3 regions of the Thermochromatium tepidum ATCC 43061 genome follow, and region 2 is predicted to be linked to each of the others. Evidence: predicted binding sites of a transcription regulator. Region 2 holds the regulator's gene; each other region holds the start of a gene.
What was found. Region 2 encodes sigma-54, which starts transcription at its own class of promoters, with help from an activator protein. Its sites were predicted from a motif close to TGGCANGNTNCNTGCTT; they were not measured.

Region 1 (7,241 bases), 850 kb from region 2:
GCCAACTGCATGCTGATGGTCGAGCCACCGGAGACGATGCGCCCGTGTCTGAGCCATTGCCAGGCGGCGCGTGCTAGAGCCCAGGGGTCAACCCCGGCATGGTCGCGAAAGCGCCGATCCTCGATGGCCAGGAGCCGCTCCAGATAGCCTGGATCGACCGCGTCGAGCGCAACCGGCAGACGCCAGCGCCCGTCGGCCACGGGGAAGGCGCGCAACAGTCGACCCTCGCGGTCGAGGATCTGGGGCGAGGTTGCCACCTCCAGCTCGGGCAGGGGCGTGGCCTGGATCCAGGCGGCCAGCCACAGCCTGGCCCCCAGGGCCACAGCGATGAGGATGACCAAGGCCAGCGAAAACTTGGCAAGCCGACGCATGGTGACCCTAGGCGCCCGGCGGCGCCTTCATCGACTCGAAGGCGTTCAAGGCATTCAGCAAGGTTTGACGCTCGATGTCGTCGAGCGCCTGATTCAGTGCGGTCAGTGCGCTCGGACCCTGGGCGCACAGGAGCTCCTGGCCGGTCGGGCCGCGCAGAAAGGCGTACAGGGACTGGGCGAGCGGGTGGCCCTTGCGGGCGGCGCCCTTGATCCAGCGCAGGCCGAGCTCCGGGTTGTACTCGACACCCTCGCCGGCGAGGTAGGCGCGTCCGAGCCGGCACATGGCGTCGGGATAGAAGGCGTTGGCGGAGCGCTGGAACCAGGGGATGGCGTCGGTGGGTCGTTGGGCGCTGAGCAACAGGATGCCGAGGTCGCATTGGGCGATGGGGTCACCGCGGTCGGCATCGACGAGGGTTGGGTAGTGTTCGGGGGCGATGGCGAGTCCGGAGAGATCGAGGACGTCCTGGAGGGGGATTTGGGTCTTGGCGCCGGGTTGGCTCGGGCTGAGGGCACTGAGGCGTCCGCTGTCGATGTAGCGCCAGAGGGTGCGTTTGGTGAGACCCGTGAGGGCGGCAGCGGTATTGAGGCTGATATAGTACATGCTCGATCTGGACCCTGAGGTTGGGGCGGATAGAGTTTTTACAGCGCGCCGGGTGTGGCAGCCTCCGTCTGTCACAGTGGGGTGTGACAGGGGCGACCCCTGTCACGGTCGGATGCGACAGACAGACCGGCGTCATTCCGGTCGGGTGTCCTGGGCCAAGCTGGCTGGTCGCGCAATGACTTGAAGCCCCAAGGGTTTGACGGCTTGGCCAGGGTTGGCGCGCCTTTTGCTTTGGCCTTGGGGTGAGGGGCCTGGGTCAGGCGAGCCTGTCTGACCGGTTCCTCGCCCGGATATCTTCCATTTCCATTGCGGAGTCTGTCATGAAACGATACCAGCAAGGCTTTACCCTGATCGAGCTCATGATCGTGGTCGCGATCATCGGCGTTCTGGCGGCGATCGCGTTGCCCGCCTATCAGGACTACACCAAGAAGGCGAAGGTCTCTGAGGTTGTACTCGCCGCAAGCTCGGCCCGGACCTGCGCCACCGAGATCATCGGCGGCGGTGGCACTGTTAGCCAGGTTAGTAGCTGCGCCTCAGGCTTTGTGCCGACCCAGTATGTCTCAGGTTTGACTGTCAGTGGGAGTGGTACTACAGTGACGATCGTTGCGACCGGGACAAAGATTGGCGAGGCCGTTCGTGTCACCCTGAGAGGGACTGTCGGTTCGGGTACGATCAAGACCTGGAGATGCACTGGCAACCCCAACCGTCTGATGCCGGGCTCGTGCAAGAGCTGATCCTTAAGCGCTGCGGTTGAATGGTTTTATTTTCCGTCTCACAAAGCCCTGGGTGTCCGGGGCTTTTTTTTGGCCGCTCTTCCAGTCATGATGAGATCTCTGCCCCTTGCCAAAGACACCCGACATCGCGTCTCGGTCGGTCTGGGCTTGATCCTGCTCCTTAGCGCCACCTGTTTCATCTATCTCCAGGGTCTGAATGCCTCGACCTTTTACGACGATCGTCGTAACCTCTCGGCCCTGGAGACGCTCGATACCCTGGAAGAGGCCTGGCGCTTCGTGACCGAGGGCGGTGCGGGGCCGCTCGGGCGTCCGCTTGCCCAACTGAGCTTCCTGATCCATGCCAATCAGCCCCGCATGGACGCGGCCTCTGACGCCCGTTTCGTCAATATCCTCATTCACCTGGCCAACGGGGTGCTGCTCTATGTGTTAGGCGCGATGCTCTTGCGGCTGCGCGGCCAGGATGAGGCGAGGAGCGACTGGATCGCGCTCGGGGCCGCGGCGTTGTGGTCGTTCATGCCGTTGCTTGCCTCCACCACGCTGATCCTCATCCAGCGCCAAACCAGCCTTGCGACCCTGTTTGGATTGATCGGCTTGACGGTGTTCGTGTATGGCTATTTCATTCAATCGCAACGCCCGAAGCAGGCCCTCTTGATTCAGGGTCTGGGACTGGGGATCGGGACCCTGCTTGCCATCCTCGCCAAGGAAAACGGCGCCCTGTTTCCGGTCTATGCCCTGGTGATCGATGCGGTATTGCTGCCGAACCTGAGCGCACCCAGCCCCCTCCGTCGCCTCAGACGCGGCACGCTCTCACTCGGACTGGCGGCGTTGCTGGTCTATCTCTTGACCTTGAATCAGGACTGGTCCAGCGTCGATCCACTCCGCGGTTGGTCGGTGTTCGAGCGCTTGCAGACCGAGGTGGTCCTGCTGTGGCAGTATCTGTATCTGGCGTTTTTCCCCCAGCCGACCGCCTTCAGCCCCTTTTATGACGACCTGACCGTCATCCGGGGCTGGTGGGCTCCGACCCTCTCTGCTCTCGGCTTTTTGGCCCTGACCCTGATCGCCGTCCTGATCCGCCGGCGCACCCCCTGGCCGCTCTTTGCCTTGACCTGGTTCTTCACTGGCCACCTGCTCGAATCGACCGTCATCCTGCTCGAACTGATGTTCGAGCATCGCAATTATCTGGCCGTCTATGGCTTGTGCCTGGCCCTGTCGGCCCTGGCCTGGCAGGCCCCTGGACGCTATGCCCGTCTCGGGCCGGCGCTCTTTGGTGTTTATACCCTCTTGATGGCCCTCATCCTCTACGGAACCACCTCCATCTGGGGCCAGCCCCTGGTCGCTGCCGAAAGTTGGGTAAAACGACATCCCAATTCGCAGCGCGCAGTTGCCTATCTCGCCGAGATATATCACGCCGGCTTCGGCGACGACATCAGCTCGGCGTTACCGCGTATCGACAGGGCGGCCCACGCCTGCTCTGACTGTACCGATGCCAAGCTGCAGATCCTGCTCTATGCCTGTGGCCATACCGGCGAGGACGACATCCGCCAACGCCTGGACGATCTCATGCAGTCGGCCACTACCGCCCAGGCATTGTTCCAGTTGTTTTATAACCTGGATTCGCTCCAAAAGCTGGCCGCAGTCAATGCCTGCCCCCCGATCACGCCCGAGGATGTCTATCGGTTGACCCTGAGGTTGCTCGACAATCCTCACTATACAACCTGGCTCTATCACGTCCATACCCTGTTTCATGCGGCCTATTTCGCCAAGGAGATCGGCGATCTCGAGGCCGCCTATGCCCATCTGGCGAAGGCCGAGTCACTCTCGCCCACGACATTACCCATCCTGCAGATGCAGCTCCATCTGTTGCTCAAAGAGCATCGCTACTCCGACGCCTTGGCCGCCATCGAACGCCGCCGCCCGCTCAAACGCGATCGCATCATGACAGACGCGGTCCTCGACGAGCTCGCCGACGAGGTGCGTAAGGACCAGGCCGGGTTCGAGACCTCCAGTCGCCACAACGACAATCCATGACGATGACGCTCTCCATCATCCTCCCTGCCCGGAATGAGGCCCGCTCGCTCCAGCAACTGCTGCCACGCCTCCGGGAGGTCATACCCGAGGCCGAGCTCATCCTGGTCGACGATGGCTCAACCGACGCCACTGCCGCCGTCGCCGAAGAGGCCGGCGCCCGCGTCATCCGCCATCCCTACGGCATGGGCAATGGCGCGGCGATCAAGAGCGGGGCACGCGCGGCCACAGGAGACATCCTGGTGTTCATGGACGCCGACGGTCAGCACGATCCGGCGGATATCCCGCGGCTCCTGGCCAAGCTCGACGAGGGCTACGACATGGTGGTCGGTGCACGCGGTCGCGGCTCACAAGCCAACCTCGGTCGCGGCCTCGCCAATGGGGTTTACAACCGCATCGCCAGCCTCATGACCGGTCATCGGATCTCTGACCTCACCTCAGGGTTTCGTGCCGTGCAGGCAGCCAAGTTTCGCGAGTTTCTCTATCTGCTCCCCAACGGTTTTTCCTATCCGACCACCATCACCATGGCCTTCTTTCGCAGCGCCTATCCGGTGGCCTATGTACCCATCACCGCCCGCCCGCGCATTGGCAAAAGCCATCTCCGCCCGCTTCGCGACGGCGTGCGGTTTTTGTTGATCATCTTTAAGATCGCCACCCTCTATTCGCCCTTGAAGCTCTTTCTGCCGGTGGCATTCGCTTTTTTCTTGCTCGGCATGGGCTGGTACGGCTACACCTTCGCGATCGAAGGGCGTTTTACCAACATGAGCGCCCTGCTGTTGTCGGCTTCAGTCATCGTCTTTCTGATCGGGCTGATCTCGGAACAGATCACCCATCTCACCTATAAGCGCGAAGACTGAGGGGCGCGGGTCGTTGCGCCCAGGGGCAGGCGACCTAGGCGCCCGAGCGGATCGCTATCGCCCCCGACATCGACCCCAGCGCGCAGGCGCTTGTGGCAGCAGGAGGGCGGTTACATGACTGGAAGCGCTTTTTACGTGCGCCCGGCAGGGCGCACTGACTTGGAGGCTTTATGGTATTGTCTGATCGACAGGCGCCAATGCGCTCCAGCCATGATTGAGTCCATGATGAGATCCCTGCCCCTTGCCAAAGACACCCGACATCGCGTCTCGGTCGGTCTGGGCTTGATCCTGCTCCTTAGCGCCACCTGTTTCATCTATCTCCAGGGTCTGAATGCCTGGGTCTTTTACGACGATCTCCCTAACCTCTCGGCCCTGGAGACGCTCGATACCCTGGAAGAGGCCTGGCGCTTCGTGACCGAGGGCGGTGCGGGGCCGCTCGGGCGTCCGCTTGCCCAACTGAGCTTCCTGATCCATGCCAATCAGCCCCGCATGGACGCGGCCTCTGACGCCCGTTTCGTCAATATCCTCATTCACCTGGCCAACGGGGTGCTGCTCTATGTGTTAGGCGCGATGCTCTTGCGGCTGCGCGGCCAGGATGAGGCGAGGAGCGACTGGATCGCGCTCGGGGCCGCGGCGTTGTGGTCGTTCATGCCGTTGCTTGCCTCCACCACGCTGATCCTCATCCAGCGCCAAACCAGCCTTGCGACCCTGTTTGGATTGATCGGCTTGACGGTGTTCGTGTATGGCTATTTCATTCAATCGCAACGCCCGAAGCAGGCCCTCTTGATTCAGGGTCTGGGACTGGGGATCGGGACCCTGCTTGCCATCCTCGCCAAGGAAAACGGCGCCCTGTTTCCGGTCTATGCCCTGGTGATCGATGCGGTATTGCTGCCGAACCTGAGCGCACCCAGCCCCCTCCGTCGCCTCAGACGCGGCACGCTCTCACTCGGACTGGCGGCGTTGCTGGTCTATCTCTTGACCTTGAATCAGGACTGGTCCAGCGTCGATCCACTCCGCGGTTGGTCGGTGTTCGAGCGCTTGCAGACCGAGGTGGTCCTGCTGTGGCAGTATCTGTATCTGGCGTTTTTCCCCCAGCCGACCGCCTTCAGCCCCTTTTATGACGACCTGACCGTCATCCGGGGCTGGTGGGCTCCGACCCTCTCTGCTCTCGGCTTTTTGGCCCTGACCCTGATCGCCGTCCTGATCCGCCGGCGCACCCCCTGGCCGCTCTTTGCCTTGACCTGGTTCTTCACTGGCCACCTGCTCGAATCGACCGTCATCCTGCTCGAACTGATGTTCGAGCATCGCAATTATCTGGCCGTCTATGGCTTGTGCCTGGCCCTGTCGGCCCTGGCCTGGCAGGCCCCTGGACGCTATGCCCGTCTCGGGCCGGCGCTCTTTGGTGTTTATACCCTCTTGATGGCCCTCATCCTCTACGGAACCACCTCCATCTGGGGCCAGCCCCTGGTCGCTGCCGAAAGTTGGGTAAAACGACATCCCAATTCGCAGCGCGCAGTTGCCTATCTCGCCGAGATATATCACGCCGGCTTCGGCGACGACATCAGCTCGGCGTTACCGCGTATCGACAGGGCGGCCCACGCCTGCTCTGACTGTACCGATGCCAAGCTGCAGATCCTGCTCTATGCCTGTGGCCATACCGGCGAGGACGACATCCGCCAACGCCTGGACGATCTCATGCAGTCGGCCACTACCGCCCAGGCATTGTTCCAGTTGTTTTATAACCTGGATTCGCTCCAAAAGCTGGCCGCAGTCAATGCCTGCCCCCCGATCACGCCCGAGGATGTCTATCGGTTGACCCTGAGGTTGCTCGACAATCCTCACTATACAACCTGGCTCTATCACGTCCATACCCTGTTTCATGCGGCCTATTTCGCCAAGGAGATCGGCGATCTCGAGGCCGCCTATGCCCATCTGGCGAAGGCCGAGTCACTCTCGCCCACGACATTACCCATCCTGCAGATGCAGCTCCATCTGTTGCTCAAAGAGCATCGCTACTCCGACGCCTTGGCCGCCATCGAACGCCGCCGCCCGCTCAAACGCGATCGCATCATGACAGACGCGGTCCTCGACGAGCTCGCCGACGAGGTGCGTAAGGACCAGGCCGGGTTCGAGACCTCCAGTCGCCACAACGACAATCCATGACGATTCGGGCTGATCTCGGAACAGATCACCCATCTCACCTATAAGCGTGAAGACTGAGGGGCGCGGGTCGTTGCGCCAAGGGGCAGGCGGCCTAGGCGCCCGAGCGGATCGCTATCGCCCCCGACATCGACCCCAGCGCGCAGGCGCTTGTGGCAGCAAGTGGGTGCGCCTACCGGGCGCCCCAATAAAAAAAGCGGTTACAGTCATGTAACCGCTTTTTTTATTGGGGCATAGATTTGGTGGGCTGTCAGGGATTCGAACCCCGGACCGATGGATTAAGAGTCCACTGCTCTACCAGCTGAGCTAACAGCCCTTTGAACTATATTTGTTTGGGGTGGACGATGGGGATCGAACCCACGACCACAGGATCCACAATCCTGCGCTCTACCAGCTGAGCTACGTCCACCATTGAAACAGCTTGGCGCATCCAAGCGGAATTATATCGCATTCGATGCCGTTTTGGCATCCCTGAATTCGCGTGGTGGCGCGC
Region 2 (7,241 bases):
CTAAGGCCTCTGGTGTGGCGGGCCTGACGTCTGATCCAGGGCTCAGACGTGTTATTGTTTGCGCCGAATGTTGCTCCAGACAGCGGATCGATCGACATGACTGAACGACGACGACTCGGCACGACGCCAGCTGTGCTCTCACCGAGTGAGGCCGAGCAGATCGCGCGCCTCGGACGTGCCGTGATCGAGACCGAGGCCGAGGCCGTAGCCGCCCTGGCTGCACGCATCGACTCGGTCTTCGTCCGCGCCTGTGCCCAGATGCTCGCCTGCGACGGGCGGATCGTGGTGCTCGGCATGGGCAAGTCCGGCCACATCGGCGGCAAGATCGCCGCCACCCTGGCCAGCACCGGGACCCCAGCCTTCTTCGTCCATCCCGGCGAGGCCAGCCATGGCGATCTGGGTATGATCACGCCGCGCGACGTGGTACTGGCCATCTCCTACTCGGGCGAGACCCAGGAGCTGTTGACCCTCTTGCCCATCCTCAAACGGCTTGGCGTCCCCCTGATCGCCATGACCGGGCGATGTGAATCGACCCTGGCGCGCGCCGCCGATATCCATCTCGACATCAGCGTCGCCACAGAGGCCTGTCCGCTCGGTCTGGCACCGACATCCAGCACCACGGCGGCCCTGGCCATGGGTGATGCCCTGGCCATCGCGCTCCTGGAGAGCCGAGGGTTCACTGCCGAGGACTTCGCCCGCTCCCACCCAGGCGGACAGCTTGGGCGACGGCTGCTGCTCCATGTCGATGACATCATGCACCGGGATGAGCGCCTGCCCCGGGTCGAGCTCGGCACCCCCTTGCTCAAGGCCCTGGAAGAGATGTCGCGCAAGGGGCTCGGGATGACAGCCGTCCTGGACCAAGGGGGTGCCCTGGTCGGCATCTTCACCGACGGCGACCTGCGCCGTGCGCTCGATCGCGGCATTGACGTCCATCACACATCCATCGACACCGTCATGACCCGTCAGTGCACCACCATCCAATCGGGTGCGCTGGCCGTCGAGGCGGTGCAGCTCATGGAGTCGCGTGCCATCAATGGTTTGCTGGTGGTCGATGCCGAGGGACGGCTGATCGGGGCACTCAATATGCATGACCTGCTGCGGGCTGGAGTCGTCTGAGCCTTGACCCAATGAACTCGTATTGACCCCAGCGCGCGAAGCGGCTACAAGGCAAGCCTCCCACCCTGGACGCAGGCATCACGACCATGACAGAGCTTCGAGAACGCGCCTCTCGCATCCGGTTGGTCATCTTCGACGTCGATGGCGTACTCACCGACGGCAGCCTCTATCTCGGCGACGATGGCCAGGAATACAAGGCATTCAATGCGCGCGACGGTCACGGCATGGTCCTGCTTCAGGAGTCCGGGGTCCACCTGGCCGTGATCACGGGGCGCACCTCCAATGTGGTCCGGATGCGCATGGAGAGCCTCGGTGTCTCCGACATCTTCCAGGGCTATCGCCACAAACTCCCAGCCTACGAACAGATCAAACAGCGTCACGGGCTCAGCGACGACCAGATCGCCTATGTCGGCGATGACGTCATCGACCTGCCGGTAATGCGCCGGGTAGGATTGGCGATCGCGGTCGCGGATGCCGATCCCCGTGTGCGCGAGCTGGCCCACTGGCGCACCACGGCGCCCGGCGGACGCGGTGCGGCGCGCGAGGTCTGCGAGCTCATCCTCGACGCCCAAGGCCGGCTCGCCCCCTTGCTGGCCTCCTACGCATGATCCAATTCGCCGAGCGTCGGTCTGGGGCGCGTCGCCCATGGCTGCTTGGGGCCGGCTTCGCGCTCTTGGGACTCGCGGCCTGGTGGCAGTGGCGCTCGCTGCACGAGGACGATGCGGTGCGCCCGCCGCGCGAGCGACGCCCGGACGCTATCGTCCAGCAGCTCTCGGCCCTGGAGACCGACGCCACAGGCCGCCCGAGCCGGCGTCTGAGCGCCAAGCAACTGCGCCATTATGCCGACGAGGATCTCTCTGAACTCGACGAGCCGCACCTGGTGCTCTATCGCCCCGACGGACCGCCCTGGTTTGCCCGAGCACGCCGGGGCCAGGTGCGGGCCGGCGGTGATCAGGTGCATCTGATCGGGGACGTGCATCTCGATCGTGAAGGGGATGCCACAGGGCGAGCGCTCCATCTGCGGACCGAAGCCATGGTCATCTGGCGCCAGACCGGGCTGGCCGAGACCGATCGTCCGGTAACCATCGACAGCGACGGCGACTCGATCACCGCCAAGGGTATGAAGCTCTGGTATCTGGAAGACAACTCGCGCGTCAGCCTCCAAGGTCGTGCCCACATCCGGCTCTCACCCCAACCCGAACACCGTTCGGCACCATGAGACGTCCCATGTCCTCCAGCTTTTCCAAGTGGCTGCCGCTACTCGGCCTTCTGGTCGGTCTTGGTCTGGGCGCAAACGCCTGGTCGCTCGAAACCGACAGCAAACAGCCGATCTATATCGAGGCCGATGAGGTCGAGGTCCGCGAGTCCGACAACACCAGCATCTATGTCGGTCAGGTCCAGGTCGAACAGGGCAGCATGCAGCTGCGCGCCGACCATGTCACTGTCTATCATCGCGAGGACCGCCGCCCGCGTCTGATCATCGCCCTCGGCACGCCGGCCAGCTACAAACAATTGCTCGACGACGATCAGGGCGAGGTCCGGGCGTTTGCCAAGCGCATGGAATACGACGCTGACAAGGACGAGCTGGTGCTGATCGGTGAGGGTCTGCTGATCCAGGGCGAGGACCGTCTCACGGGGGAGCGCATCCTCTACGACCGGGCCAGGGCCCGTTTCCGTGCCGGCGGCGCAGGTCGGGTCAAGATCACCATCACCCCGGATGCCTCATGAGCGGTCTGAGCGCCGAACACCTGATGAAGCGCTACGGCAGTCGTCAGGTGCTCCAGGATGTCAGTGTCAAGGTCGAGCCGGGTAAGGTCGTGGGCCTGCTCGGGCCGAACGGCGCCGGCAAGACGACCTGCTTTTATCTGATCGTCGGTCTGATCCATGCCGACCAGGGTCGCATCCTGCTCGACGGGCGCGACCTTACCCGGCTGCCCATGCACGCCCGGGCGCGCGCCGGTCTGAGTTACCTACCCCAGGAACCCTCGGTCTTTCGCAAGCTGACTGCCCGCGAGAATATCCTGGCCATCCTCGAGACGCGGCGCGATCTCAAGCGCGCCGAACGCGAGGAACGCGGTGAGCGTCTGCTCGAGGACCTGGGCATCGCCCATGTGGCCGACTCGCTCGCCCTCAGCCTCTCGGGTGGCGAGCGCCGCCGGCTGGAGATCGCCCGCGCCCTGGCGGTTGAACCCAGGGTGATGCTGCTCGACGAGCCCTTCGCTGGTATCGATCCGATCGCCGTCGGCGACATCAAATCCATCGTCACCCATCTGCGTGATCGCTCCATCGGGGTACTCATCACCGATCACAATGTGCGCGAGACGCTCGCCATCTGCGACCATGGCTACATCATCGGCAGCGGCACCGTGATCGCCGCCGGCGAACCGGCCGAGTTGTTGGCCAACCAGCGGGTGCGCGATGTCTATCTAGGTGCCGATTTTTCCATGTAGACTAGACTCAGATTACGGACACCCCATGATGGCTTAAACAGCAATAGACAGACCACAGTTCGGACGCCAACTCGATCGATGAAGCCATCCCTTCAGCTTCGACTCAATCAGCAACTCACGATGACGCCCCAGTTGCAGCAAGCGATCAAACTGCTGCAGCTGTCAACGCTCGAGTTGCAGCGCGAGATCCAGGAGGCGCTCGAAAGCAATCTGATGCTTGAAGAAGGCGAGGAATCCGAACCGCTCGAGGCGGAGTCACTGGAAGATTCCCCTCTGACCCAGCTCGAAGATGATCCCTTCGGTTCTAGCGCATCCGAGTCCGAGTGGCTCCTGGAACGCGAGGTACAAGCCGAGTCGTATGAGATACCGGAGGAGCTGCCGGTCGATACCCAATGGACCGACGTCTTCGACAGCTACCTGCCGCCAACGGCCCACGGCATGAGGGATGACACAGACCAGGACCCACTGTCGAACCGCTCACGTCCGCAGACGCTCTGGGATCATTTGATCTGGCAGCTGAATCTCAGCCGTTTGAGCGAGCGCGATTTCATGATCGCCCAGGCCGTGGTCGACGCCATCGATGCCAACGGCTATCTGCGCGCCGATGTCGATGAACTGGTGGCCACACTCGCCGATCCCACGATCGGCGCCGATGAAGTCGAGACCCAGATCCATCGCGTCCAGTCACTCGACCCAGCTGGCGTCGGGGCGCGCAATCCGCGCGAGTGCCTGTTGATCCAGCTGCGCCAGCTGTCGCCCGAAACGCCCTGGCGCAACCTGGCCATCGCCGTGTGCGAGGCCGGATTCGAACATCTGCCGCGCGGCGACGTCACGGCCCTCTCACGCCTGCTCAAGGCGCCCGAGGACGACCTGACCCAGGCGCTCGATCTCATCCGCCGGCTCAACCCGAAGCCGGGCCGCTTGCTCGCAGAGACGCCCTCGGAGTACGTTGTACCCGACATCTTTGTGCGTAAGAAGGATGGCCGCTGGCAGGTCGAGTTGAACCCTGACATCACCCCCAGACTCAGGGTCAACGCCGACTATGCGCGCCTGGTACGCCGCGCCGACCAGAGCAGCGATGGCCAGACGCTCAAGAGTCACCTCCAGGAGGCGCGCTGGTTCATCAAAAGCCTGGCAAGCCGCAACGAAACTGTACTGCGCGTGGGCGCCAAGATCGTGGAGATGCAGCAGGACTTCCTCGAATACGGCGAAGTGGGGATGCGGCCCATGGTGCTGCGCGACATCGCCGAGGCCCTGAATCTGCACGAGTCGACCATTTCACGGGTGACCACGCAAAAATACATGCATACACCCCGAGGCACATTCGAGCTCAAGTATTTCTTCTCGTCCCACGTCAATACCACCTCTGGCGGCGAGTGCTCGTCGACGGCGATCCGCGCCCTGATCCGCAAGCTGATCGCGGGAGAATCCCCGCGCAGACCTCTCAGCGACAACAAGATCGCTGAGGAACTGGCAAGACAGGGCATCGACGTCGCACGCCTCACAGTCGCCAAATACCGTGAGGCTATGGGTATCCCGGCCTCGAGTGAGCGCAAACGCCTGGCTTAAACAGGCTGTTTGATTCTTTATCAAGGAGTTTAATGATGCAAATCAATCTGACGGGTCATCACATCGACGTCACCGATGCGCTGAAGTCCTATGTCGACAGCAAATTCGAGCGTCTGGCACGCCACTTCGACCACGTCATCAACGCCCATGTCGTCCTGAGCGTCGAAAAGCTCGAGCAGAAGGCCGAGGCCACACTCCATGTCAATGGCGGCAAGGTCTTCGCCGACTCTGTGCACGAGGACATGTATGCGGCCATCGACAGCCTGGTCGACAAGCTCGATCGCCAGGTCATCCGCTACAAGGAGAAGAAGAGCAGTCACCGCGGCGGAGCCGTCAAGACGGCCGAAGCGGAATGAGATCGGCCTCTCCAGTACCTTGGAAGCCGTGTCTTCCGAGGTGATGGAGGCAACACCCATCACACCTCGGTGGCCGGTGCCGCCGGCGCCTGAGGTGTCTTTACATCGAGAACACGACAGAGCGATCAGGCACCAAGTGCGCCCGTCCGCCCGAGGTACCCCAATCTATGACCAGCATCGAATGCCAGCAGCATCCTGGTTGGATCAGCCATTACCCCCGACCACCTGCGGGCGCGTCGGCGGTCAACAGGAGTTGGAGCCATGTTCGGCCCTGACCTGATCAACGAAGCCCGTATCGGATGCGGTCTCGAGATCGCCAGCAAGAAGCGTCTGCTCGAGACCCTCGCCGAACTCCTGGCCAGGGATCATCCCAGGCTCCAGCCCGAGACCGTCTTCGAGCATCTGCTCGAGCGTGAGCGCCTGGGCAGTACCGGACTCGGCCATGGCATCGCCCTGCCCCATGCGCGCATGAAGGACGTCGGCGAGGCGATCGGTGCCTTCGTGCAAACCGTCCGGGGCGTCGATTACGACGCGGCAGATGGCGAGCCGGTCGATCTGGCCTTCGCGCTGCTTGTGCCCGAGTTGGCCAACGAGGAGCATCTGCGGCTTTTGGCACACCTAGCCAGCCTGTTTAGCGACCCGAACGTGCGCGCTCGACTGCGTGAAGCCACCTCGCCTGCCGAGATCCTGCACGTCCTGAGCGCCTTCTAGACCCATGCGACCCGCCCGATTCGCATGATCGACAGCCTCCAGAGCGTCGTCATCCAGACCGGCGCCCAGCTCAAGCTGCGCTGGCTGACCCCAGAACCCCAGACCCCTCGTCCGTTGCGCGGGGTGGACCCAGAGCAGTCGCTGATCGGCTCGCTCAACCTCATCCACCCCAATCGACTCCAGGTCGTCGGCCCCCCCGAACAACGTTACCTGGCGGCACTTGGACGCACCGCCCACGACGAGGCGCTCGACAAGCTCTTCGCCGACCGGCCCGCCGCCGTGATCTTCAGCGATGGACTGGAACCGGGGGCCGATTTCTGCGAGCGCGCCCGCTCAACCCAGACCCCCCTGCTCGGGTCGCTGCTCGGCGATCAGGAACTCATCAACCATCTGCGCTATTTCCTCACCCAGGCCCTGGCCGAGCGCAAGACCATCCACGGCGTCTTCATCGAGGTGCTTGGGATGGGCGTGCTCCTGATCGGCGCGCCGGCCGTCGGCAAGAGCGAGCTCGCGCTCGATCTCATTACCCGCGGCCATCGGCTCATCGCCGACGATGCACCGCGTTTCGCCCGCATCGCCCCTGAAGTGATCGAGGGGAGCTGTCCGGAGACGCTTAGAGATTTCCTGGAGGTACGCGGTCTAGGGATCCTCAACATCCGCGCCATGTTCGGCGAGGGCGCAGTCCTACGTAACAAGACGCTCAACCTCGTCATCGATCTCCAGCCGCTGGCCCAAACCGAACTCGAGTGCATCGACAGGCTCACCGGCAGTCTATCGGCCATGAATGTGCTGGGCGTGGCCATCCCCAAGATCGTCATGCCGGTCGCCCCGGGTCGCAACCTGGCGATCCTGGTGGAGGCGGCCGTCAGACATCAGATCCTGCGCATCCGCGGCTATGATGCCGGCGTGGACTTCATCGACCGCCAGGCGCGCGCCATTCATCTGGACCGACCCGATCCACCCGTCGCCCGCGACTGATCCTATGCCAAATCGCTCGACAGGAGACCCGCCCATGCAGCTGATCATCCTCAGCGGTCTG
Region 3 (7,241 bases), 250 kb from region 2:
GTCCGGTGCCCCGGTGGAACCAAGGGGTAGGGGCTCGACCATCTGAGTCATGTGGACCGGGAACGAGATCAAAAGCGCCACCCGGGCGATCATCGCCGGATTGAAGAGGTTGCAGCCAAGCCCTCCGAAGACCTGTTTGCCGAGGATGGTGGCAAAGAGTCCACCGCTGGCCCCGATCCACCAGGGCGCCCAGGGCGGCAACGACAGGGCCAGGATCCAACCCGTGAGGATGGCCGAACCATCCCCCAGGGTTGCCCAGACCCGCCCCCCCATCGCACGCACCGCGAGCCCCTCGCCGAGTACCGACGCCAAGACCGTGATCCACCACAGATGGACGGCCGGCCAGCCATAGAGCCAGAAGGCAAACAGGGTCGCCGGTGTCAGCGCCAGCATCACCTTGCGCATGATCGTGCCGACCCCTTCGCCGCCGTGGGTATGTGGCGCCGCGAGTGGGGCGCTCACCAAGGAAAACTGGCTCATACCACCTCCGCCTGGCGTTCGGGGGCGCTAGGGTCTGTTATGGTCGGTGTCGGATCCTTGGTGGCGCGCAGGGCACGCTCGGTCTTGCGTCTGGCAGCGGCCTCGGCCCGTTCACGCGCCTCGCGTTCGAGCCGCTCGGCGCGCGCCGCGGCGAGACGGCGGGCGGATTCGGTGCGCAGTCGCGCCCGCTCGCGCGCGGCAAGCGCACCCTTGGCATGATTGAAAGACTGCACCAGGGGGAGATGGGCCGGGCAGACATAGGCGCAGCAGCCACAGGCCAGACAGTCCTTGAGCCCCAACTCGACCGCGCCGTCTAGATCGTCGGCGCCGATGCGTGCTGCCATCTCCATTGGCAAGAGGTTCATCGGACAGGCACGGGCGCAGGAGGCGCAGCGGATACAAGGACGCGGCGTACCGAACGCCGTCTCGGCCGCGGTCAGCGCCAGGAGGCCGCTCGTTCCCTTGACCACTGGGACGCGGGCATGGGGCAGAGACTGGCCCATCATCGGTCCACCCATGATCAGGCGCGCCGGTGTCTCGTTCAGTTCGTCCATCTCGAGCAGGGTCTCAACCAAGGTCCCGATCGGGACACGCACATTGCCCGGGTTGGCGATTGCCCCGCCGTTGAGGGTGAGGATGCGCTCGACGAGCGGGTGCCCGAGGCGCAAGGCCTGATGCACGGCATAGGCGGTCGCGACGTTGTGCACCAGGACGCCGAGATCCGTGGTGCGACAATCGGCTGGTAACTCGGTGCCGGTGAGTTTCGCAAACAGATGGCGCTCTGAACCCATCGGATAGCGGGCCGGGAGGATCCGGACCCTGAGCTCGGGGTAGGGCTGGGCCGCCTGTTCCATGGCCGCGATCGCCTCCGGCTTGTTCGACTCGATCCCGATGAGCGCCTGTCTGGCACCCGTGGCCTGGAGCATGAGACGGACACCATCGAGGATCGCCTCGGGTTTATCGCGCATCAGCCGATCGTCGCAGGACAGATAGGGCTCGCACTCGCTGCCATTGATGAGCAGGGTATGGATGCCGGCGCGGTAGCCGAGACCCAGCTTGAGCGCTGCGGGAAAGGTCGCGCCACCCAGACCCACAATGCCGGCCGCCGCGATCCGGCGGTTGATCTCCTCCGGCGTCAGGTCAAAGGGATCGCTCGGGGCATCGGATTCGATCCAGCGTTCCTCGCCATCGCAGGCGATGACGATGGCGGGGATGGGAAGCGCCGAGGGATGTGGCGCGGTCACCTCGCCGATGGTCAGGACCTGGCCCGAGCTTGGGGCATGAATGGCCGCCGATAAAGTCCCTTGGGGTTCGGCGAGGAGCTGACCCTTAAGAACCCTTTGACCGGCGCGCACGATCGGGCGCGCCGGGGTACCGATGTGCTGCTGGAGCGGCACGAAGAGTCGCTCAGGGAGTGGCAAGACGCGCAGCGGCAGGTCGGCGGCGGGCCGTTTGCGGTCTGGTGGATGGACCCCCCAGCGGGGACTGGGAAAGACCTTGCGCAGTCTCATCTGAGTGCCAGTTCCGGTTTAGGTTTAGGCCATATCCAGTGTTGCAGGCTGACTGGCATGGGTTCGAGCTGGATTGCTCCGGTTGGACAGCGCTCGGCGCAGGCGCCACAGCCCATACAGGCCTCGCGCAGCACGACGTGGATCTGTTTCGCCGCGCCGACGATGCCGTCGGTGGTACAGACCTTCAGACAGCGACAGCAGCCCGTGCACAGCGATTCCTTGATGACGGCGATCCGCGGGCCCTCATCATGCCCGGCGTCCTCGAGTTCGAGCCCCAGGTGTTTGGCCAGAAGCGGCACCAGTGTGGCCCCGCCCGCTGGACACAATCTGGGTCCGGCGCGACCGGAGGCGAGCGCCTCGGCCGCCCCGAGACAGCCGGCAAACCCACACTGACCGCAATTGGTTCCGGGCAGCAACGCAAGCAGTGCGCTCACCTGGCCCTCTTCTGCGACGGCAAAGACCCGAGCGGCCAGACCCAGTCCCAATCCCAGGATCAGTCCGAGCCCCGTCAGGGAGAGGATGGCGGTCATGAGGTCGAGCGTGATCATCGCCATGACAACCCGGTAAAGCCCATAAAGGCGAGCGCCAATTGGCTGGCGAGCACGAAGGCGATCGGACTGCCCTTGAAGGCGGCTGGCACCCGGGCAAGTGCGAGACGCTCGCGCATCCCGGCGAAGATCACCAATACCAAGGTGAACCCCAGGGCCGACCCAAAGCCGTACAGCAGGGCGTAGACGAATGGACTCCCTTCCTGGGCGTTGATCAGGGTCACCCCGATCACCGCACAATTGGTCGTGATCAAGGGTAGATAGATACCGAGCGCCCGATACAGCTCAGGGCTGGTCTTTTTGATCAACAGCTCGACGAACTGCACGGCGGCGGCAATGACCAGGATGAAGGTGAGGAGACGTACGAACCCCAGATCCAGGGGCTGTAGCAGCCAATGATCGAGCATCCAGGTCAGGGCGGCGGCGAGCGTTATGACGAAGGTGGTGGCTAGCCCCATCCCGAGCGCGCTCTCGACCCCCCGGGAGACGCCCATGAAGGGACAAAGACCCAAGAATTTGGTCAAGACCACGTTGTTGACCAGTATAGTGGTCACGAGTACGGCCCAGTATTCGCTCATGGCAGCTCTGTGTCCTTAAGAGAGACCCTTGACGTCCTGAGTCCAAGCGTATTTCGTGCCAGATCCAGAAAGACCCCGACAGGATGACTGGATTCCGACCCCTGGTCGATTTCCGCACGACGCCGAGCCTCTGGGCCTGGACGAGAGCGCCGACCGTTTGTTGGTTTTCGAACAGGGATTATCTCGACCTTTGTCGGCTTTCAAACAGGGCTGGGGTTGGAGTAGATGGGGGCTCGGGAATGGTTAATGACGTATGAAATTTGCATACATTAGGCGTCGTCCTATGGATGCCGATCCTCGACGAGATTGAAAAGTTCGCGATTCAGATCATCAAGTCAATGAAGACTGCCGACCAGACACTGCCCCTTATCTACGAGTCTGCCTTTCGCGAGGCCGTGGCCCAGGCTGACATCGCGGTCTCGATCACGGATCGCCAGGCAAACATCCTGTATGTGAATCCCGCCTTTGAACGGGTGACCGGCTATAGCGCCGTCGAGGCGCTCGGGCGTAACCCGTCCATACTCTCGGCCAAGACCACGCCGCGTGCGCTCTATGCCGAGCTGTGGCAACGGATCGGCTCCGGCCAGAGCTGGAAGGGGCGGCTCGTCAATCGACGCAAGGATGGGTCTGAATATCTGGCCGAGCTCCTGATCATCCCGGTGTCGAATACCCTGGGCCAGATCCAGAACTATCTCGGGATCCATCGCGACGTCACCGAACTCCATCGGCTCGAGTGTCGGGTCAACAACCAAAAGGCGCTGATCGAGTCGGTGATCGATTCGGCCCCCCTGGCGATCGCCTTGCTCGACGGCGAGGATTGTGTGGTGCTCGATAACCTTGAGTACCAAAGGCTGACGGCCGAGCTGGGGATGACTGAACCGGCGCGACTGATCCTCGATGCGGTGCGCATCGACCTCGGGTATCGACTCGGTCCAGCTCGAGATGGGGCCCTGGCGTTCTCCGACCTCGAGATCCGCATCGATCCGCTGGGCGGGAGGGCACCGCGTTGGCTCTCGTGCACCGGTACCTGGGTCAAGCGTCTCGATGAGGAGGCCGATGCCTTTTTTGGGCCCAAGGGCAACCTCTATCTCTTGCTCATCATCAAAGAGATCACCCGGCAAAAGGCCCAGCACGAACAGGCGCGTCTGGCGGCCCTTCAGGCGTTAATGGCCGAGGAGAATCGCATCGAGGCACTGCGCGAGGGGTTTTTGGCGGCGCTCTATCAGATGGAAGGACCACTCAATATGCTCGCCTCGGTGGTGACGATGCAGACTAGGCGCGATCAGCACGACCCCATGACAGCGGCCTTGACCTCCGTCCTGGCGGCAGGGCGACAGGCGCTCGAGACCCTCCGACAGGCCATCCCCGATCCCCTGCCCGAGGCCCTGACACCAGTCAATGTGAATGCCTTGTTGCGCGAGGTACTCGATCTATCGACGGGACGCCTCCTGGCGGCGGGGGTGACCGTCAATTGGCAGCCGCAGGCGGTCCTGGCGAGGGTGCGGGGATATCCCAATCGACTGCGCGCCCTCTTCAAGGCCCTGATCGACAATGCCATCGAGTCGATGAACACCAAGGGCTGGCAGACGCGGGAATTGACCCTCACCACCCTGCAGCTCGTCGGTCCGCCCAACAGCATCGAGGTCTGTATCGGCGATACCGGCCCTGGGATCGCACCCGATCTCAGGCTCAAGGTCTTCGAGCCTTTTTTCACCACCAAGCCGCGCCATGCCGGGACTGGTCTTGCAATCGCCCAGCAGATCGTCACCGACCATGGTGGAACCCTCGCGATCGACCCCGGGGCCACGGGCGGCTGCCGGGTGCGCGTCATCCTCCCGGAACAGGCCGAGGGTGAGACGGAATGAGCGAGGGGGCTAGCATCGAGACCCTGTACCGGGTCAGCGAGGTATTGTCGCGCTCGCTCGACTATCGCCAGACCCTGCGCGAGGTCCTGGATGTCCTGGCCGAGGCCGGGCTTGGTCACGGGCTGATCAGCGTCATTGCGGGCGATGGCGACGAGCTGGCGATCACCATGCTTCAGGGGGCCCCTGATGCCACGCGCTTTGCCCCTGTCCGCTATCAAAGCGGCGAGGGGGTCCTGGGGTCGGTGTTTGAACGCGGCACGACCCTGGCCGTACCGCGCCTGGGGCATGACCCACGTTTCTTGAATCGTCTGGGGATCTATGACCCAGAGCGCCCCCTGATCGCGACACCCATCACGGCCAATGGCCGGACACTCGGGGTACTTGCCGTTCAACCCGAGGCGGTGAGCGGGCTCGAGGCCCAGACCAGGTTCGTCGAGATGATCGCCAACCTGATCGGTCAGAACGTGCGGCTTGCGCTCGAGGTCGATCAGGAACGCCAATGGATCGCCGACGAGCGCGACGCCTTGCGCCGCACCCTGCGCAGTCGTTATGGCTTCGAGAATATCGTCGGGCGCTCGATCGGGATGCGGCGGGTCTTCGAACAGGTGCGCCTGGTGGCCAAGTGGAACACCACGGTGCTCATCCGCGGCGAGACCGGTACCGGCAAGGAACTGATCGCCAGCGCCATCCATTACAACTCGCCGCGTGCCCGCGGCCCCTATGTCCGGCTCAACTGCGCCGCCCTACCCGAAAACCTGCTCGAGTCCGAGCTCTTTGGCCACGAAAAGGGGGCCTTTACCGGTGCGATCGGCACGCGCAAGGGACGGTTTGAGGCCGCCGATAGCGGGACCCTGTTCCTCGATGAGATCGGTGAGATCTCGCCGAGTTTCCAGGTCAAGCTATTGCGCGTGCTCCAGGAAGGGGAGTTCGAGCGGGTCGGCAGTACCCGCACCCTCAAGGTGGATGTACGGGTCATCGCGGCCACCCATCGCGACCTTGAGTCCGCCGTGGCCTCGGGACAGTTCCGGGAGGATCTCTATTATCGGCTCAATGTCATGCCCATCGTGCTCCCACCCCTGCGCGAACGGAGCGAGGACATCCCGGATCTGGCGCGTCATCTGATCGAGCAGATCGCCAAACAACAGGGGCGGCCACTGGTGCTGCACGAGGGGGCCATCCGCCGTCTGATGCAATATTCTTGGCCGGGAAATGTGCGCGAGCTGGAAAACTGTCTCGAACGGGCGGCGGTGATGTCGGAGAACGGTTCGATTGGTGCCGAACTGATCCAGCTCGGGCGCGCACCCGCGGCCCAGCCGGTCCGGGCGACGCCGACCAATGACCTTAAGACAGACTCAGACGTGGGAGAGCCGTCTGAGCGCGAACGCATCATCGCTGCGCTCGAAAAGGCCGGCTGGGTCCAGGCCAAGGCGGCGCGCCTTTTGGGGATGACCCCGCGCCAGATCGCCTATCGCATCCAGACGCTCGGCATCGAGGTCAAACAGTTTTGAGGCCGGCGCCGGTCCTTAGGGCGTGCTGAAGGTGAAACACCCCTTGGGACAGGTGCGCCCACAGGCGCCGCAGCCGATGCAATCCATGGGATCGCGCACGGTCATCAGGGCAGTGGTCTCTGCGTCATCATCCCAGTCATCGTCCTCCTCCAACGACTCGCTGGCCTCCCGTTCGACCAGCGCGAGCACGGCGCGCGAACAGACCTTGAAGCACCGCCCACACCCGATACAGCGTCTGGGATCGATGGATTCGACATAGGTCGGGATCCAGGGGGTGCCACCGCGGGTATAGGCGCTCAGGGTATTTGGGGTCATAGCCCTGCCACCTCTGGATAGGTGCCGATGCGCTCCAAGGCCACGGCGAGCAGCGCGTCGGCCTCGGTCTTCATCTTCGAGAGCGAGGCAAAACCGAAGCGATGCGCATCGCGCAGGGTCTTGTCGACGGCCACCAGCTTGCCGACGATGATCAGGGCGCGCCCGAACCCCTCGTCGTTCAGCGTGATGAGCGCCGTGGCCATCCGTCCGCACTCCTGCTCGATCAGCACGGCGATGGCGTTGTAAAAGGCCTGCAAACGGGCGATGGTCTTGGTATCTGGGTTGCCGATCAGGGGGATCTCGGCCTTGCGTTCCTGGGTCAGGAGCAGCGGCTCGAACAGCGCCTCGTTGGGCAGACCATCCCACAAGCCATGCTGATCGAGGGCACGCAATTGGCGGATCATCTCTTTGATAAAGGCGGTCTGATAGATTGGGT

Region 1: the regulator sigma-54 is predicted to act here: its motif matches at 1,188-1,204, upstream of E6P07_RS13980 (pilin).
Region 3: the regulator sigma-54 is predicted to act here: its motif matches at 3,162-3,178, upstream of rsxA (electron transport complex subunit RsxA).

The regions. Positions count from the first base shown of each region.
Region 1 is NZ_CP039268.1:214,235-221,475, reverse strand. Features, by position in the region: gene pbpC (penicillin-binding protein 1C) at 1-371, opposite strand, end outside; gene E6P07_RS01040 (SEL1-like repeat protein) at 379-972, opposite strand; gene E6P07_RS13980 (pilin) at 1,293-1,706, shown strand; gene E6P07_RS01030 (tetratricopeptide repeat protein) at 1,797-3,734, shown strand; gene E6P07_RS01025 (glycosyltransferase family 2 protein) at 3,731-4,588, shown strand; gene E6P07_RS01020 (tetratricopeptide repeat protein) at 4,814-6,751, shown strand; tRNA gene E6P07_RS01015 (tRNA-Lys) at 6,989-7,064, opposite strand; tRNA gene E6P07_RS01010 (tRNA-His) at 7,082-7,157, opposite strand; tRNA gene E6P07_RS01005 (tRNA-Arg) at 7,234-7,241, opposite strand, start outside.
Region 2 is NZ_CP039268.1:2,325,359-2,332,599, forward strand. Features, by position in the region: gene E6P07_RS10700 (KpsF/GutQ family sugar-phosphate isomerase) at 97-1,116, shown strand; gene kdsC (3-deoxy-manno-octulosonate-8-phosphatase KdsC) at 1,203-1,724, shown strand; gene lptC (LPS export ABC transporter periplasmic protein LptC) at 1,721-2,335, shown strand; gene lptA (lipopolysaccharide transport periplasmic protein LptA) at 2,344-2,844, shown strand; gene lptB (LPS export ABC transporter ATP-binding protein) at 2,841-3,566, shown strand; gene E6P07_RS10725 (RNA polymerase factor sigma-54) at 3,645-5,135, shown strand; gene hpf (ribosome hibernation-promoting factor, HPF/YfiA family) at 5,171-5,491, shown strand; gene E6P07_RS10735 (PTS sugar transporter subunit IIA) at 5,753-6,202, shown strand; gene hprK (HPr(Ser) kinase/phosphatase) at 6,227-7,180, shown strand; gene rapZ (RNase adapter RapZ) at 7,215-7,241, shown strand, end outside.
Region 3 is NZ_CP039268.1:2,071,152-2,078,392, reverse strand. Features, by position in the region: gene E6P07_RS09560 (RnfABCDGE type electron transport complex subunit D) at 1-480, opposite strand, end outside; gene rsxC (electron transport complex subunit RsxC) at 477-1,991, opposite strand; gene E6P07_RS09550 (RnfABCDGE type electron transport complex subunit B) at 1,988-2,545, opposite strand; gene rsxA (electron transport complex subunit RsxA) at 2,536-3,117, opposite strand; gene nifL (nitrogen fixation negative regulator NifL) at 3,456-4,982, shown strand; gene nifA (nif-specific transcriptional activator NifA) at 4,979-6,490, shown strand; gene fdxB (ferredoxin III, nif-specific) at 6,506-6,805, opposite strand; gene E6P07_RS09525 (NifX-associated nitrogen fixation protein) at 6,802-7,241, opposite strand, start outside.